2 regions of the Nocardioides eburneiflavus genome follow, and region 2 is predicted to be linked to the other one. Evidence: riboswitches for the same ligand, from Rfam matches in the RefSeq annotation. Region 2 holds a riboswitch; the other holds the start of a gene.
The links. Region 2 has a riboswitch for thiamine pyrophosphate ahead of EXE59_RS01490 (thiamine ABC transporter substrate-binding protein). Riboswitches for the same ligand answer to the same signal wherever they lie in the genome.
Positions count from the first base shown of each region.

Region 1: it holds a riboswitch for thiamine pyrophosphate, as region 2 does, so the genes downstream of both, thiE (thiamine phosphate synthase) here and EXE59_RS01490 (thiamine ABC transporter substrate-binding protein) in region 2, are expected to answer to the same signal.

Region 1 is NZ_SRRO01000001.1:433,180-440,809, forward strand. It holds gene EXE59_RS02040 (LacI family DNA-binding transcriptional regulator) at 1-804, opposite strand, end outside; gene EXE59_RS02045 (hypothetical protein) at 885-1,601, opposite strand; TPP riboswitch at 1,889-1,998, shown strand; gene thiE (thiamine phosphate synthase) at 1,993-2,586, shown strand; gene EXE59_RS02055 (FAD-dependent oxidoreductase) at 2,586-3,602, shown strand; gene thiS (sulfur carrier protein ThiS) at 3,593-3,781, shown strand; gene EXE59_RS02065 (thiazole synthase) at 3,778-4,554, shown strand; gene EXE59_RS02070 (thiamine phosphate synthase) at 4,551-5,177, shown strand; gene thiC (phosphomethylpyrimidine synthase ThiC) at 5,171-7,630, shown strand.
Region 2 is NZ_SRRO01000001.1:305,168-312,797, forward strand. It holds gene EXE59_RS01475 (phosphatase PAP2 family protein) at 1-489, opposite strand, end outside; gene EXE59_RS01480 (ABC transporter ATP-binding protein) at 511-1,512, opposite strand; gene EXE59_RS01485 (ABC transporter permease) at 1,517-3,151, opposite strand; gene EXE59_RS01490 (thiamine ABC transporter substrate-binding protein) at 3,148-4,245, opposite strand; TPP riboswitch at 4,235-4,344, opposite strand; gene EXE59_RS01495 (GNAT family N-acetyltransferase) at 4,385-4,840, shown strand; gene EXE59_RS01500 (hypothetical protein) at 4,896-5,555, shown strand; gene EXE59_RS01505 (putative nucleotidyltransferase substrate binding domain-containing protein) at 5,563-7,437, shown strand; gene EXE59_RS01510 (exonuclease domain-containing protein) at 7,434-7,630, shown strand, end outside.

The sequences.
Region 1 (7,630 bases), 130 kb from region 2:
GTCGTCGAAGCCCACGACGCTCACGTCGTCGGGCACCCGGCGACCGCGCTCGTGGAGGGCGTTGAGGAGACCGAGCGCCATCGGGTCGTTGCCGGCGAAGACCGCCGTGACGTCGGGGTCGTCGGCGATGAGGAGCCCCGCGCGGTGGCCGCTCTCCGGTGACCAGTCGCCCTCGAGCTCGGGGCCCGGCAGCAGCCCGCGCTCCTCGTGCGCGCGGCGCCAGCCGGCCCGGCGCTGCTCGGCCTCCACCCAGTCGGCCGGGCCGGCGACGTGGGCGACGTGGCGGTGGCCGAGGTCGAGCAGGTGGCCCACGGCGAGCTCGGCGCCCGCCTGCTGGTCGATGCCCGCGGACAGGGGCGTCCCGGCCACGACGCCCTGCACCGTCACGATGGGGATGGAGAGCTGGAGGGACTGCGTCATCTCGGCGGCCTCGCGGTGCGCGACCGCGACGACGATCGCCTCGACGGCCTGGTCGAGCAGCCGCTCGACGGCGTTGTCGAGCATCTCGGCGGAGAACTCGGGCAGCCCGACGAGCGAGACGTCCCAGCCCTCGGCGTAGCCCGCCTCCTGCACGCCCAGCGCGATCATGCTCGGCCCGTGCAGGCCGAGGTGCGCGGTGACCATGCCGATGCGGCGGGACCGGTTGGTGGCGAGGAGCCGCGCCGCGAAGTTGCGCCGGTAGCCGAGCTCCTCGATCGCGGCGAGCACCCGCAGGCGCGTCTCCTCCTTGACCAGCGAGGCGTCGTTGAGCACGCGCGACACCGTCTGGTGCGAGACGCCAGCGACCGCGGCTACCTGCGCCATGCTCGGCGACCTGCCTGCTCCTCGACGGCTGCCGTTGTCCCCCATGCGCGCATCCTAGGGCGAGGGACGAGTCGTTCGGGTCAGTCCTTCTCGAGGGCGAACTCGACGGTGCCGTTCCAGCCGTCGACCTTCCACTGGCCGTCGACCTCCTTGAGCCAGAACTCCTGCGTTCGGTCTGCACGACTGACCGCGGGCGTGCCCTTGTTGACGAAGTTGAACCTGGCGCCGGTCTTCATGGTCACCCAGACCCGACCATCGGTGGACAGGTCGATGTCCAGGCTCTTGACGGTCCGGTCGAACATCAGCGGCACCGTCGGGTCGGTGGGCCGCATGGCCTTGTCGTACATCCCGTACGTGGTCCAGGACATCATGTCGTTCCACGCCTCAGTGCCGTCGGCCTTCTTCTCCCGGAAGTAGGTCTTCACGGTGCTCGTCCAGTCGCGGGCCGCGTCGGCGGTCATGTCCCTGCGGGCCGACAGCATCCACCGCGTCGACTCGGCGCGTCCCTTCTTGCCGTCGTGGACGAAGCTCCGCTCGTTGAAGGTGTGGTCCCGCGCGATCCGCAGCATCAGGTCGCGGACCTCCTCGCCGGCTCCAGGCCCCTTGAGACCGTCGACGCGGTCCTCGATGACGACCTTCCTGACCTTCCACTCCCCTGCCGACAGGACCGGAGCCTCGGGCTCGGGTGATGGGGGCGTGCTCGCCGCGCCTGCGGCGGGCCCTCCGTCTCGAGCGTCGCTCTCCGACACGTCGGGGCTGCACGCGGACGCCCCGGCGAGCACTCCCACCACCAGCACGGCGGCGAGCCGCCTCCGCGCTGCCCCTCGTCGTACTGCCCGGTTCACAACTTTGGCGCGCGCAAGCACAGCGGAGTCCCCCACTCGACATGGTCGCGCGAGTCGCGACCGGCGAACGGATGTCTACCTGAGGACGTCGGTTCCGCGAGGAGAAACGAGAGTGTTGGAACCCGGCCGAGACCCGGGCGCCTCGCCTTTCCGCCGATCGGCGGAAAGGAGAAGGGCCCCATCGAGGTCGAGGACCCGTGCCCTGGAAACGGCCCCCGTGCAGCCTCTGCTAGCGTCACTGCCGTCCACACGGGAGTCCGCGGAAGCGGGCTGAGAGGGAGCTGGAACCGCTCCGACCGTCGTACCTGATCCGGGTCATGCCGGCGAAGGAAGTGAGTTCCACATGGCTCTGCCACGCATCTTCTGCCTGGTCTCCTCGAGAGACGACCTGTCGCTGCTGTCCGACCTCGCCGAGGCGGGGGTCGACGGCTTCCAGGTCCGCGACAAGGACGTCACCACCCGCGAGCTCGTCGAGCTGACCCGCGTCGTGCAGGCGGCCGTACGCCCCGCCGGAGCGACGGTGGTGGTCGACGACCGGCTCGACGTGGCGCTCGCCACCGGGGCCGACGGCGTGCACCTCGGCGCCGACGACCTCCCCGTCGGGCTCGCGACGCGGGCGGCGCCGCACCTGCTGGTCGGCGCGACCTGTCGCGACCGGTCGGACGTCGAGCGCGCCGCGGCGGCCGGGGCGGCGTACGCCGGCTTCGGCCCGGTCTTCGCGACCTCGAGCAAGTCGGGCCTGCCGGACCCGCTGGGACCGGGCGCGGTGGCGGCCGCCTGCGGCGTGCTGCCGCTGGTGGCCATCGGCGGCATCGACGCCGGCCGGGTGGCTCCGGTCCTCGACGCGGGTGCGCACGGCGTCGCGGTCCTGGGCGCGATCTGGCGCGAACCCGATCCCGTGGCAGTGGCGAAGGAGCTGGTGCGGGAGCTCGGCTGATGCGCGTGCACGTCCTCGGCGCCGGCATCGTCGGGCTCGCTTGCGCCGACGAGCTCGTCGCCCGCGGCCACGACGTCGCGGTCGTCGACCCCGCACCCGGCAGCGGTGCGTCGGCCGTCGCGGCCGGGATGCTCTCGCCCGGCGGGGAGGCCTGGCACGGCGAGCCCGACGTCCACCGGCTCGGCGCCGCGAGCGCCCGCCTGTGGCCGGCGTACGCCGCGCGGCTGGGCGTGCCGCTGCACGACCACGGGACCCTCGTGGTGGGCCACGATGCGGCGGACCGGCTCGACGTCGAGGAACAGGCCGAGGTGCTGGGAACTCTGGGCGTCGACGCCGCCGTGCTGACGTCGGCCCAGGTGCGTCGGCTCGAGCCTGCGCTGGGGCGGGTCGCCGGAGGACTGGTGCTCGACGACCGCGCCGTCGACCCGCGGGCCGTGGTCGCCGCTCTCCTCCGCCGGCTGCGTGAGCGGGTCCACGCCCGTCCCCCGCTCACCGCCGCGGACGCCGTCGTCGTCGCCACCGGCTCCCGCCTCCCGGCGCCCTGGACGGGGCTGGTGCGAGGCGTGCGCGGCGAGGTCGTGCGGCTGCGGACCGATGACCCGCCGCGTCACGTCGTGCGGGGCTGGGTGGCTGGCGAGCCGGTCTACGTGGTGCCACGCGCCGGCGGCGAGGTGGTCGTCGGCGCGACGGTCGAGGAGCACGACGCGGGTCCGGTGCCGACGGCCGGCGGCGTGCTGCGGCTGCTGCGGGCCGCCCGAGTCCTGCTGCCGTCGCTCGACCGCGCGGAGGTGCTGGGCTGCGACGCCCGCGACCGCCCGGCGACGGCGGACCACCTGCCGCTCGTCGGCCCCACCCCTGACCCCCGGACCTTCCTCGCCGCCGGGCACTTCCGCCACGGCGTGCTCCTCGCTCCCCTCACCGCGCGGCTCCTCGCCGACGCGGTCGAGGGCGCCGACCCCGATCCCGCCGTCGACCCGCGACGGCTGCTCGACCCAGGAGGACCGCAGTGCACCTGACCCTCAACGGCGTCGCCCGCGACACCGACGCCGTCACCCTGCTCGACCTCGTCGGACCCCTCCCCGACGGCCAAGCCGTCGCGGTCAACCACGAGGTCGTCCCGCGCAGCGAGCACGGCACCCGGCTGCTGGTCGACGGCGACGTCGTCGACGTGGTGACGGCGGTGGCCGGCGGATGACCGCCCCGACGAGCGACCTGGTGATCGCCGGCCGACCTCTGTCCTCGCGGCTCCTTCTCGGCACGGGCGGGCTCCCCCGCCCCGACCTCGTCCAGCCCGTGCTGGAGGCTGCGCGGCCCGGACTGGTGACGGTCAGCGTGCGGCGTACGTCGAGCTCCGCCCCCGGCGGGCTGCTGGCCCTGGTGCGCGAGGCCGGGGTCCCCGTCCTGCCCAACACGGCCGGCTGCCTCTCGGCGCGCGAGGCGGTGACGACCGCCGAGCTGGCGCGTGAGGCGCTGGGCACCGACTGGGTGAAGCTCGAGGTGATCGGCGACGAGACCAGCCTCCTGCCCGACGCCGTCGAGCTGCTCGAGGCCGCGGCCGAGCTCGTCGGGCGGGGCTTCACCGTGCTGCCGTACACGACGGCCGACCCGGTCCTCGCCCGCCGTCTCGCCGACGCCGGCTGCGCGGCGGTGATGCCCCTCGGGTCCCCGATCGGGTCCGGGCTGGGCATCCTCGACCCGTACGCGATCGAGGCCGTCGTCGCTGCAGTCGACGTGCCGGTCGTCCTCGACGCCGGGATCGGCTCCGCCTCCGACGCGGCGCGCGCGATGGAGCTCGGCTGCGACGCGGTCCTCGCCGCCACCGCGGTGACGCGGGCGGTGGACCCTGTGGCGATGGCGCGCGCCCTCCGCCTGGCCGTCGAGTCGGGCACCGCGGCCCGTGGCGCCGGCCGGATCCCGCGGCGCACCACGGCCCGCTCGGCCAGTCCGCTCGAGGGGAGGATCGCGTGATCCCGCGGCTGGTGCTGCTGACCGACCGGTCCCAGCTCCGGCTCGGCCGCGGGCTCGTCCGCACCGTGCGGGAGTGCGTCGACGCCGGCCTGCGCGCCGTGGTGGTCCGCGAGCACGACCTCGAACCCGGTCAGCGGCACGCCCTCCTCAGCACCCTCGCGGCGATCGACGGCCTCACCGTGGTCTCGTCACGGATCCCCGACGACTGCGCCCACGGCCTGCACCTCGCGGCCCACCAGCCCGCACCGGCCGACGGCTGCTGGGGCAGGTCGTGCCACTCCCGCGCCGACGTCGCCCGTGCCGCCGGGCAGGGCGCGTCCTGGACGACCCTCTCGCCGTACGCCGTCAGCGCCAGCAAGCCGGGCCACGGCCCCGCGCTCCCCGCCTCCGCCTGGGCCGGGCACGCGCTGCCAGTGCTCGCCCTGGCCGGGATCGACGCGACCAACGCGGCGGCTGCCGTCGCGGCCGGTGCCCACGGCGTCGCGGTCATGGGAGCGGTCATGCGGGCCGAGGACCCGGCCGCCGTCGTCGCCGCCCTGCTGCGGGAGCTGCCGAACACCCCACGACGTTCTTCTCCTCCGCTGCGCTCCCCCGAACAACGCCGCAGGGACCCCGGGTGCTGACCCCGCCCGTGGTGCTCGCCGTCGCCGGCACCGACAGCGGCGGGGCCGCCGGACTGGCCGCCGACCTCGCGACGATCGGGCACCTCGGCTGCCACGCCGCGTGCGCGGTCACCGCGGTGACCGCGCAGGACACCACCGGCGTCCAGGCGGTCCACGAGGTGCCCGTCCGGGTCGTCGCGCAGCAGGTCGGCGCGGTCCTCGGCGACCTCCCGGTCGCGGTCGTGAAGACCGGCATGCTCGGCACCCCCGCCGTCGTCCGCCTGGTCGCCGACCGCCTCCGCCACCTCCGGATCGTGGTGGACCCGGTCCTCGCCGCCACCAGCGGCGCGGTGCTCGGCGACGCCGGCGTCGCGGCGGCGTACGTCGAGCACCTCCTCCCGGCCGCGCTGGTCGCCACCCCCAACCTCGACGAGGCCCGCACCCTCACGGGCCACGACGCACCGGCGCCCGAGCTCGCCGCGCGGCTCGCCGACCTCGGCTGCGCGGTCGTGCTGACCGGCGGGCCCGAGTGGCGTCCCGGGTCGACCACCGCCACGTGCACCGACTGGCTGTGCGAGGCCGGCCGCACCGCGACGGCGCTGCGGCACCCGGCCGTCACCACGACCGCCGACCACGGCACCGGCTGCACCCACGCCAGCGCGCTCGCCGCGCGGATCGCCCACGGCGACGCCCTCGAGGACGCCGCGCGCGCCGCCGCGGCGTACGTCTCGGACCGCCTCGCCGACAGCAGCAGCTGGCGCCTCGGGCGCGGCCGCGGCCCCGTCTCCCACCTCTCCCCAACCCTTCCAGGAGGAACCCGCATGACCGTCCACCCCGCCCACGAGCGCGTGCTCACCGGCCACCTCGGCGTGCCCGTCACCCGCGTCCGGCTCACCAACGGCGAGACCTTCGACCGCTACTGCACCTCCGGGCCCGGCGCCGCCCCCGAGGTGGGCCTGCCCCCGCTGCGCGCCGACTGGATCGCCGCGCGCGACGACACCGAGGCGTACGCCGGCCGCGAGCCCGAGCTGCTCGACAACGGCCGCTCCGCCGTACGCCGCGGCGGCGCCCGCGAGGAGTGGCCGGGCGGCCGGCGCCCGCCGCTCCGGGCGCGCGCCGGACGCACCGTCACCCAGCTCCACTACGCCCGTCAGGGGATCGTGACGCCGGAGATGGCGTACGTCGCCGCACGCGAGGGCTGCGACGTCGAGCTGGTGCGCAGCGAGGTCGCCGCCGGGCGGGCGATCATCCCCGCCAACGTCAACCACCCCGAGAGCGAGCCGATGGTCATCGGCCGGCGCTTCCTGGTGAAGGTCAACGCGAACATCGGCAACAGCGCCGTCACCTCCTCGATCGCCGAGGAGGTCGACAAGCTCACCTGGGCGACGACGTGGGGCGCGGACACCGTCATGGACCTCTCCACCGGCGAGGACATCCACACCACGCGGGAGTGGATCCTGCGCAGCTCGCCCGTCCCGATCGGCACGGTCCCGCTCTACCAGGCGCTGGAGAAGGTCGGCGGCGAGGCGGACCGGCTGACGTGGGAGGTCTTCCGCGACACCGTGGTGGAGCAGTGCGAGCAGGGTGTCGACTACATGACGATCCACGCCGGCGTGCTGCTGCGGCACGTGCCGCTCACGGCCCAGCGGGTCACCGGGATCGTCTCGCGCGGCGGGTCGATCATGGCCGGCTGGTGCCTGGCGCACCACGAGGAGAACTTCCTCTTCACCCACTTCGACGAGCTGTGCGAGATCTTCGCGGCCTACGACGTGGCGTTCTCCCTCGGCGACGGCCTGCGGCCCGGCAGCGTCGCCGACGCCAACGACGCCGCTCAGATGGCCGAGCTGCGCACCCTCGCCGAGCTCACCGTGCGCGCGTGGGAGCACGACGTCCAGGTGATGGTCGAGGGCCCCGGGCACGTGCCGCTCGACCTGGTGGAGGAGAACGTACGCCTCCAGCAGGAGTGGTGCCACGGCGCGCCGTTCTACACGCTCGGGCCCCTCGCCACCGACGTCGCGCCGGGCTACGACCACATCACCAGCGCCATCGGTGCCGCCGCGATCGCCATGCACGGCACGGCGATGCTCTGCTACGTCACGCCCAAGGAGCACCTGGGCCTGCCGAACCGCGACGACGTGAAGACCGGGGTCATCACCTACAAGCTGGCCGCGCACGCCGCCGACGTCGCCAAGGGCCACCCCGGCGCGCGCGAGTGGGACGACGCGCTGAGCCGGGCGCGCTTCGAGTTCCGCTGGCACGACCAGTTCGCGCTGTCGCTGGACCCCCCGACCGCGGAGTCGTTCCACGACGAGACGCTCCCGGCCGAGGGCGCCAAGACCGCGCACTTCTGCTCGATGTGCGGCCCGAAGTTCTGCTCGATGCGGATCAGCCAGGACGTGCGCGAGCGCTTCGCCGAGAAGTCGGCGGAGTTCCTGGAGCTGGGCGGGACGGTGTACGTCGACGGCGCTCGATGA
Region 2 (7,630 bases):
GAACCACAGGTAGATCGTGGAGAGGATGTGCGCGGAGAACCCGGTGCCGAAGATCGTGTGCAGGATCGTGGCCGGCTCGTGGCCGAACATCAGCGCCCGGTCGATCAGGTGCAGCTCACGGTCGTACTTGTCCTCGCCCATGATGAAGGGCAGGAAGGACTTGAGGTTCCGGTAGCAGACGTAGGTGATGTAGAAGGAGACCAGCCCGAGGACCACCAGGATGATCCGCTCGCGGTCCCAATGGGTGCGGATCCGCTCGCGCGCGATGTCGGGCATCAGCGCAGGCTTCATCCGCGAGTACCACAGCGTCCGCGGCAGCAGGTCGAGCAGGAACGCGCCGAGCACCAGCAGCGGCAGCCTGAGCCAGGAGGGCCCCAGGAACCCTTCGGGGTCCACGAGCGGTCGGTCGAGGGTGAACGACGCGGCCAGCGCCAGCACACCCATGACCGCAGCGACTCCCACGAGCAGGGCATAGGCCGGTCTGTACACGGACGTCAGTGTAGGGACGGGTCAACCCCCGGCCGCGATCGACAGGACCGCGAGCCTCGTCACGTCGACCCGCAGCGCGACCTCGTCGCCGGGCGACACGCGACTGCCCAGCGGCGCCACGGCGTCGACCGCGCCGACGCCGTCGGCCTCCACCACCAGCCGGACCACCTCGGGCGTCACCCGCGCCGACTCCACGACCGCGCGGAGCCCACCGGCCGGGTCGACCACCAGGGCGGAGCGGCGCAGCGCCACGGCGTACGCCGGCGGCAGGTCGGCGGCCGACAGCACCCGCGCTGCGGCGTCCCCGCGCACCACGCGGGCATAGCCCAGGAACAGGGCGGTCTCCTCGTCGACCGGCTCGCGCCAGACCTCGTCGATCGCCCCCTGCTGGACCACGCGCCCGCCACGCATCACCGCGAGCCGGTCGGCGAGCGCGAACGCCTCCTCGTGGTCGTGGGTCACCAGCAGCGCCGTCGTCCCCGCCGCGTGCAGGATCGAGCGCAGGTCGCCGGCCAGCCGCTCACGCAGCGTGGCGTCGAGGGCCGACAGCGGCTCGTCGAGCAGGATCAGCCGCGGCTCCACGGCGAGCGCCCGGGCCAGCGCGACCCGCTGCCGCTCGCCGCCGGAGAGGGTGCCGGGCAGCCGGTCGTCGTAGCCGGTGAGCCCGACCAGCTCGAGCAGCTCGCGCACCCGGGCCGCGACCCGCGCCGAGGGTGTACGCCGCAGCCGCAGGGCGTACGCCACGTTGCGGGCGACGGTGAGGTGGGCGAAGAGCTGGCCGTCCTGGAACATCAGTGCGAAGCCGCGCTTGTGGGTCGGCACGCCGGCGAGGTCGGCGCCGGCCCACGCGACCGAGCCCGCCGTGAGCGGCTCGAGCCCGGCCACGGCGCGCAGCAGGGTGGACTTGCCGCAGCCGGAGGGTCCGAGGACGGCGAGCACCTGACCGGGGTCGAGGACGAGGGACACCTCGTCGACGGCGGCGGTGTCGCCGTAGCGCACGGTGACGTCGGTGAGCTCGAGCATGGCCCTAGAACGCTCCCACACCCGGCACGCGCAGCCGCTCGACGGCCAGCATCACCACGGCGGTGGCGGCCGCGAGGACGACGGACGCAGCGAGCGCCATGCCGTAGTTCATCTCGCCGGGGTGACCGATCAGCCGGAAGATCACGACGGGCAGCGTCGGGCTGGTGTCGCGGGCGAGGAAGGACGTCGCACCGAACTCCCCCAGCGAGGCGGCGAACGCGAAACCGCTGGCGGCGAGCATCGGCTTCCACACGACCGGCAGGTCGACGGTGAGCAGGGTGCGCCCCGCGGACGCCCCGAGCGAGGCCGCGGCCTGCCGCTGACGGTCGTCGATCCCGCCGAGCACCGGGGCGAGGGTGCGCACGACGAGCGGCAGCGCGACGAGCGCCTGCGCCATCGGCACCAGCAGGGGCGAGTCGCGCAGGTCGAGCGGCGGCCGGTCGAGGGTGATGAGGAAGCCGAAGCCGAGGGTGACCGCGCTGACCCCGAGCGGCAGCATGAAGAAGCCGTCGAGGGTCGAGCGCACCCGCCGCTCGGCGACCGAGTGCGAGCGCCGCGTGACGATCACCGACACCACGACGCCCACCAGCAGCGCCATCCAGGTGGCGTCGACGGCGGTGCGCAGGCTGGTCGCCAGCGCGGCGGTCACCGGGACCAGCAGCGCCTGGTTGTCGCCCACGGTCGTGAGCGCGCGGTAGTTGTCGAGGCCCCAGCCGTCCCCGACCGCGAGCGAGCCGACCACCAGCGTCAGGATCGGCAGCAGCATCGCGCCGAGCACCAGCAGCGTGGCGACGACGACGGGTGCGTCGGAGCGGCGTACGGCCCGTACCGGCGACACCGTGCGCTGGGCCGTCGGGTCGGGGGTCGCGCGCAGCCGCGCGGCGAGCGCCAGCAGGACGACGACCACGACGATCTGCAGCACCGACAGGGCGGCTGCCGCCTGGAGGTCGAAGATCGTCGTGGTCAACAGGTAGATCTCGGTCTCGACGGTCGCGTAGCGGACCCCGCCGAGGGTGAGCACGACGCCGAAGGCCGTCGCGCAGAAGAGGAAGACGATGCTGGCGGCGCCGACGATCGCGGGGCGCAGCGCCGGCAGGGTGACGGTCCGCAGCACCTGCCACGGGGACGCCCCCAGCGCAGCGGCCGCCTGCCCGGGGCGCGGGTCGAGCGACTCCCACGCGACGCCCACGGTGCGGACGACCACGGCGACGTTGAAGAACACCAGCCCGGCGACGATCGCGACCGGGGTGCCGTCGAGGCCGAGGAACCCGAGCGGGCCGCCCTCGCCCAGCAGCTGGCGGAACGCGACGCCCACGACGACGGTCGGCAGCACGAACGGCACGAGCAGCGCGGCCCGCACCGCGGCGCGGCCGGGCAGCGCCAGCCGGTGCAGGGCGTACGCCGCGGGCAGGCCGAGCACGACGGCGAGCAGGGTCGCGGTGCCGGAGGTCCACACGGTGAACCACGCGACCCGGTGCACGCGCGGCCGGGCGAGGACGTCGAGCACCGCTCCCGGCGCGAACCGGCCGTCCACGACGAACCCCTCGGCGACCATGCCGGTCACCGGCAGGACGAAGAGCACCCCGAGCACCAGCACCGGCGCGGCGGCCAGCGCGAGGAGGGCGAGGACCCGCCTCATCGCGAGATGACGTCGGTCCACTCGGTCAGCCACTGCTCGCGGTTGGCGGCGATCTCCTCCGGTGAGACCTCGAACGGGTCGGTGGGCTGCGGGGCGAACTCGGCCCAGTCGTCGGGGACGGTCGCGCCCGGCATGACCGGGAAGACGTACATCGCGTCCGGCAGCGCGCTCTGCACCTCGTCGGTCAGCATCCAGTCGACCAGCGCCGCGGCGCCCTCGGGGTTGTCGGCACCCGCGAGCACGCCGGCATACTCGACCTGGCGGAAGCAGGTGTCGAGCAGGGCGGCGGTGGTGGTGCGCCCTCCGCTGACGGTGAAGGCCGGGGAGGAGTCGTACGACACCACGATCGGGCGGGTGCCCTGCTCGGAGCCGGCGGTGAAGTCGCCGTAGTAGGCGTCCTCCCACCCGTCGACGGCCTTGACGCCGTTGGCCAGCAGGTCGGTCCAGTAGTCCTGCCAGTCGTCGCCGTGGGCCGCGACGGTGGCGAGGAAGAACGCCATGCCGGGGCTGCTGGTCGACGCTCCGGGCGTGACCATCAGGTCGGCGTACGCCGGGTCGGTGAGGTCGTCGAGCGTCTCCGGGGGCGTGATGCCCTCCGCCTCGAACCAGTCGGTGTCGACGTTGACGCAGACGCTGGCGGAGTCGATCGGGACGAGGCGGTCGCCACCCTCGGCCAGGGCGTACTCCTCCGGCGGGGTCGCGGTCGTGTCGACCTCGGCGAACGCGCCCTCGCCCAGCGGCCGCGAGGCGAAGGTGTTGTCGATGCCGAAGGCCGCGTCGGCGATCGGGTTGTCGGCGGTGAGGCTGAGCTTGGTGGCCAGCGTGCCGGCGTCGCCGGCCGCGCGGACCTCGAGCCGGTAGCCGGTCTCGTCCTCGAACGACCGCACCAGCTTCTTGGGCAGGTTGAACGACTCGTGGGTGGCGAGGACGACGGTGCCGCCGGGCTCCCCTGCCTCCCCCGGTTCCCCGGGAGTCGCCGTCGAGGTCGAGGGCTCGGTGGCGGTCGGCCCCTCGCCCTCGCCGGCGAGGCTGCAGCTGCTCAGCAGCAGGCTCGCCGTGGCGAGGAGGGCAGCGCGTGCGCGTACGTGCTTCATGTGGACTCCCTTGCGCCGGTGCTAACCGGATCAGGTTCGGAGGGTCTGCGGCTGGTCCGCACTCTCAGCACGCCTGCGCGTGCTCCCCTGTCGTGTGGGACCAGCCTAGCCCCGTGCCCGCTGCCCCTACGCTCGCCCCATGCCCAGCCTCCGCCACGTCCGCGTGCTGACGACCACCGTCGACGAGCTCGCGCCACGCACGGCGTACGACGTGTGGCGGCTGCGGCAGCAGGTGTTCGTCGTGGAGCAGGACTGTCCCTACCCCGACCTCGACGGCCGCGACCTCGAGGAGGGCACCCGCCACGTCGTGCTGCTGGACGACGACACCGTGCTCGGCACCCTCCGCGTGCTCGACGACGGGGACGCGGCGCGGATCGGACGGGTCGTGGTGGCGCCGGCGGGGCGCGGGCGCGGACTGGCGGCGCTGCTGATGGACGAGGCGATGGCGCTGTGCGGGGGCCGCGAGGTCCGGCTCGACGCCCAGAGCGGGCTGGCCGGCTTCTACGCGGCGTACGGCTTCGAGGTGACCGGGCCCGCGTTCGACGAGGACGGCATCAGGCACGTGCCGATGGTGCGGGCAGCAGTGCGCCCGTAGGCCTTGCGCTGGGGCCGGGACGAGCAAGACTGGAGTGACACGGCTTCCGAAGGAGATGACCGCCGTGATCACCCTCGCCCACGACCTCGAGAGCATCCACCACGACCTCGCGCACCGCCTGGCCCTGGCCGCCGACGCACGACCCGACGTGCGCCACCCGCGCGACCACTACACCGCCATCGACACGTTCCTGGCCGCGGCCAGCCGGCACAACGCCGCGATGGTCGACGCGATCGCGCCACTCGTCCGCCACCTGCCCGGCGGCCACGACCTCGCGCACGAGTTCCTGGCCGCCAGCCGCTCCTACGAGGAGTCCCTCGCCCAGGTGAAGGCCAAGCTGTACGGCTCCACGTTCGCCGTCGGGCGGCCGTGGCCACCCATCTGGCAGGACGTGCGCCACGAGTTCGACCGGGTGCGCGACCTGGAGCGACGGCTCGCCGCGACCCTGCTCGCGACGGAGCCGGACGACCCCCGCGACCTGGGCATGCTGCTCCACCACGCCGAGCTGGCCTCGCCCACGCGACCTCACCCCTGGATCCCCCACCAGGGCGTGGTCGGGCACCTCGCGCGCGCTGTCGCCCGCCGGGTCGACCGGTTCTGGGACGCCGCCGAGGGACGCATGGTCCCCGAGCCGGTGCGCCACCACGACCGCGACCACCAGGGTCCGCTGACCCAGTACCTCCTGGGCGACCCGCACCTCGGGGAGGAGTCATGATGATGGAGTGCCCCTCAACGTCGAGCTCGCGGAGATCCGGGACTTCCTCGCGTCCCACGCACCGTTCGACTCCCTCCCGGCTGCGGTCCTCGAGTCGGTCCCGCCCCGGCTGAGCATCGGCTACCACCGCCGCGGCACCGTGGTGCTCGCCGAGGGCAGCACCCCCGTCGAGCTGCTGGTCGTGAGGTCGGGTGCCGTCGAGCTCCGCGACCGCGACGGCGAGCTCGTCGAACGGGGGGCTGCCGGCACCTGCATCGGCGGCGCCGCACTGGCGACCGGGGCACCGCAGCCGGTCACGGTCCACGCGATCGAGGACACCCTGGTCCTGGCCTGCCCGGCCGAGCTGTTCCACCAGCTGCGCGAGCGGCACGCCGACTTCGCCTCCTTCTTCGAGCACCGCGCCGGACGGCTCCGTGAGGCCGTCGCCCGGCAGCGACGGGAAGGGGCCGGCGCAGAGCGGTCGGTGCTGTCCAGCACGGTGGGCGACCTCGTGGGCCGGGCACCGGTGAGCGTCCGCGCCGACGCCTCCGTCCTGGAGGCTGCGCGGACGATGTCGGCCGAGCGCATCTCCTCGGTGCTCGTCAGCGACGGCGAGGTCCTCGTCGGCATCCTGACGGACCGCGACCTGCGCACCCGGGTCCTCGCGGCCGGGGTGGACCCGGAGAGCCCCGTGTCGACGGTGATGACGCCGGACCCGGCGACCACCCGCCCCGCCGCCCCGGCCCTGGAGGCCCTGCTCGAGATGGTGCGACGCAACATCCACCACCTGCCCGTGGTCGACGACGGCCGACCCGCCGGCGTGATCACGGCGACCGACCTCCTCCGGCTCCAGCAGGCGAATCCCGTCTTCCTCGTCGGTGACATCGCCAAGGCCCCCGACGTGGCCACGGTCGCGGAGCTGGCGGCCCGGCTGCCGTGGGTCGTCGTCGGGCTCGTCCGGCAGGGCACGTCGGCCCACGACGCCGGCCGGGTCGTCACCACCGTCGGGGACGCGATCGAGCAGCAGGTCATCGCGCTCGCCGAGGCCGGCCTCGGTGCGCCGCCGGTGCCGTACGCCTGGCTGACCCTGGGCTCGCGGGCCCGGTTCGAGCAGGCCCTCGCCCCCGACCAGGACCATGCGCTGCTGCTGCACGACGACTACCGGTCCGACGAGCACGGGCCCTGGTTCGCCGAGCTCGCCGAGCTCGTCACGCGCGGCCTGGAGACCGTCGGCTACCCCCGGTGCCGCGGCGACAAGATGGCCACGAACCCGATGTGGCGCCAGCCCCTCCACACCTGGCGCGGGCACGTGGCGCGCTGGGTCGGCACGCCCAGCCCGGAGGCGATCCTGGAGGCCAGCGTGTTCTTCGACCTGCGCCACCAGTACGGCGACCCGGACCTGACCGCGGAGCTGGTGGCCGACCAGCGCCGGGCAGCCAGGGGCGCGCCGATCTTCCTCGCCCACCTGGCCGCCGCCGCGGCGTCGCACCACACGCCGCTCGGCTTCTTCCGCGGCCTGGTGGTGCATCGGTCCGGCGAGCACCGCGACACGCTCGACGTGAAGCGGGGCGGCATCAACACCATCGTCGAGATCGCTCGCCTGCACGGGCTGGCGTGCGGGTCGGAGGAGGTGTCGACCCTCGCTCGGCTCGAGGACGCCGTGGCGGCCGGACGGCTCAGCCCGACACTGGGAGCCGACCTGCGCGACGCGTGGGAGTTCCTCGGTCACCTGCGGCTGCGGCACCAGGTCGATCGGGTCCGCGTCGGGAGGCCGGCCGACAACTGGGTCGACCCGTCGACGCTCAGCCACTTCGAGCAGCGCCACCTCAGGGCGGCGTTCGGCGTCATCAGGGCCGCCCAGGGCGGCATCGCACAGCACTACCCCGTGCGTGAGCTGACGTGACGCCCGACGACCGGACCCCGCTCGACCGGCTGCCCCTCCTGGCGGTGGACCTCGAGACCACGGGGCTCTCCCCCGCCCGGGACGAGGTGCTCGCCGTGGGATGGGTGCCGGTGGACGGCCTGCGCATCGTCCTCTCCGGCGGCCGGCGCCACGTCGTACGCCGCGACGACCCCGGCGACGCGGTCACCATCCA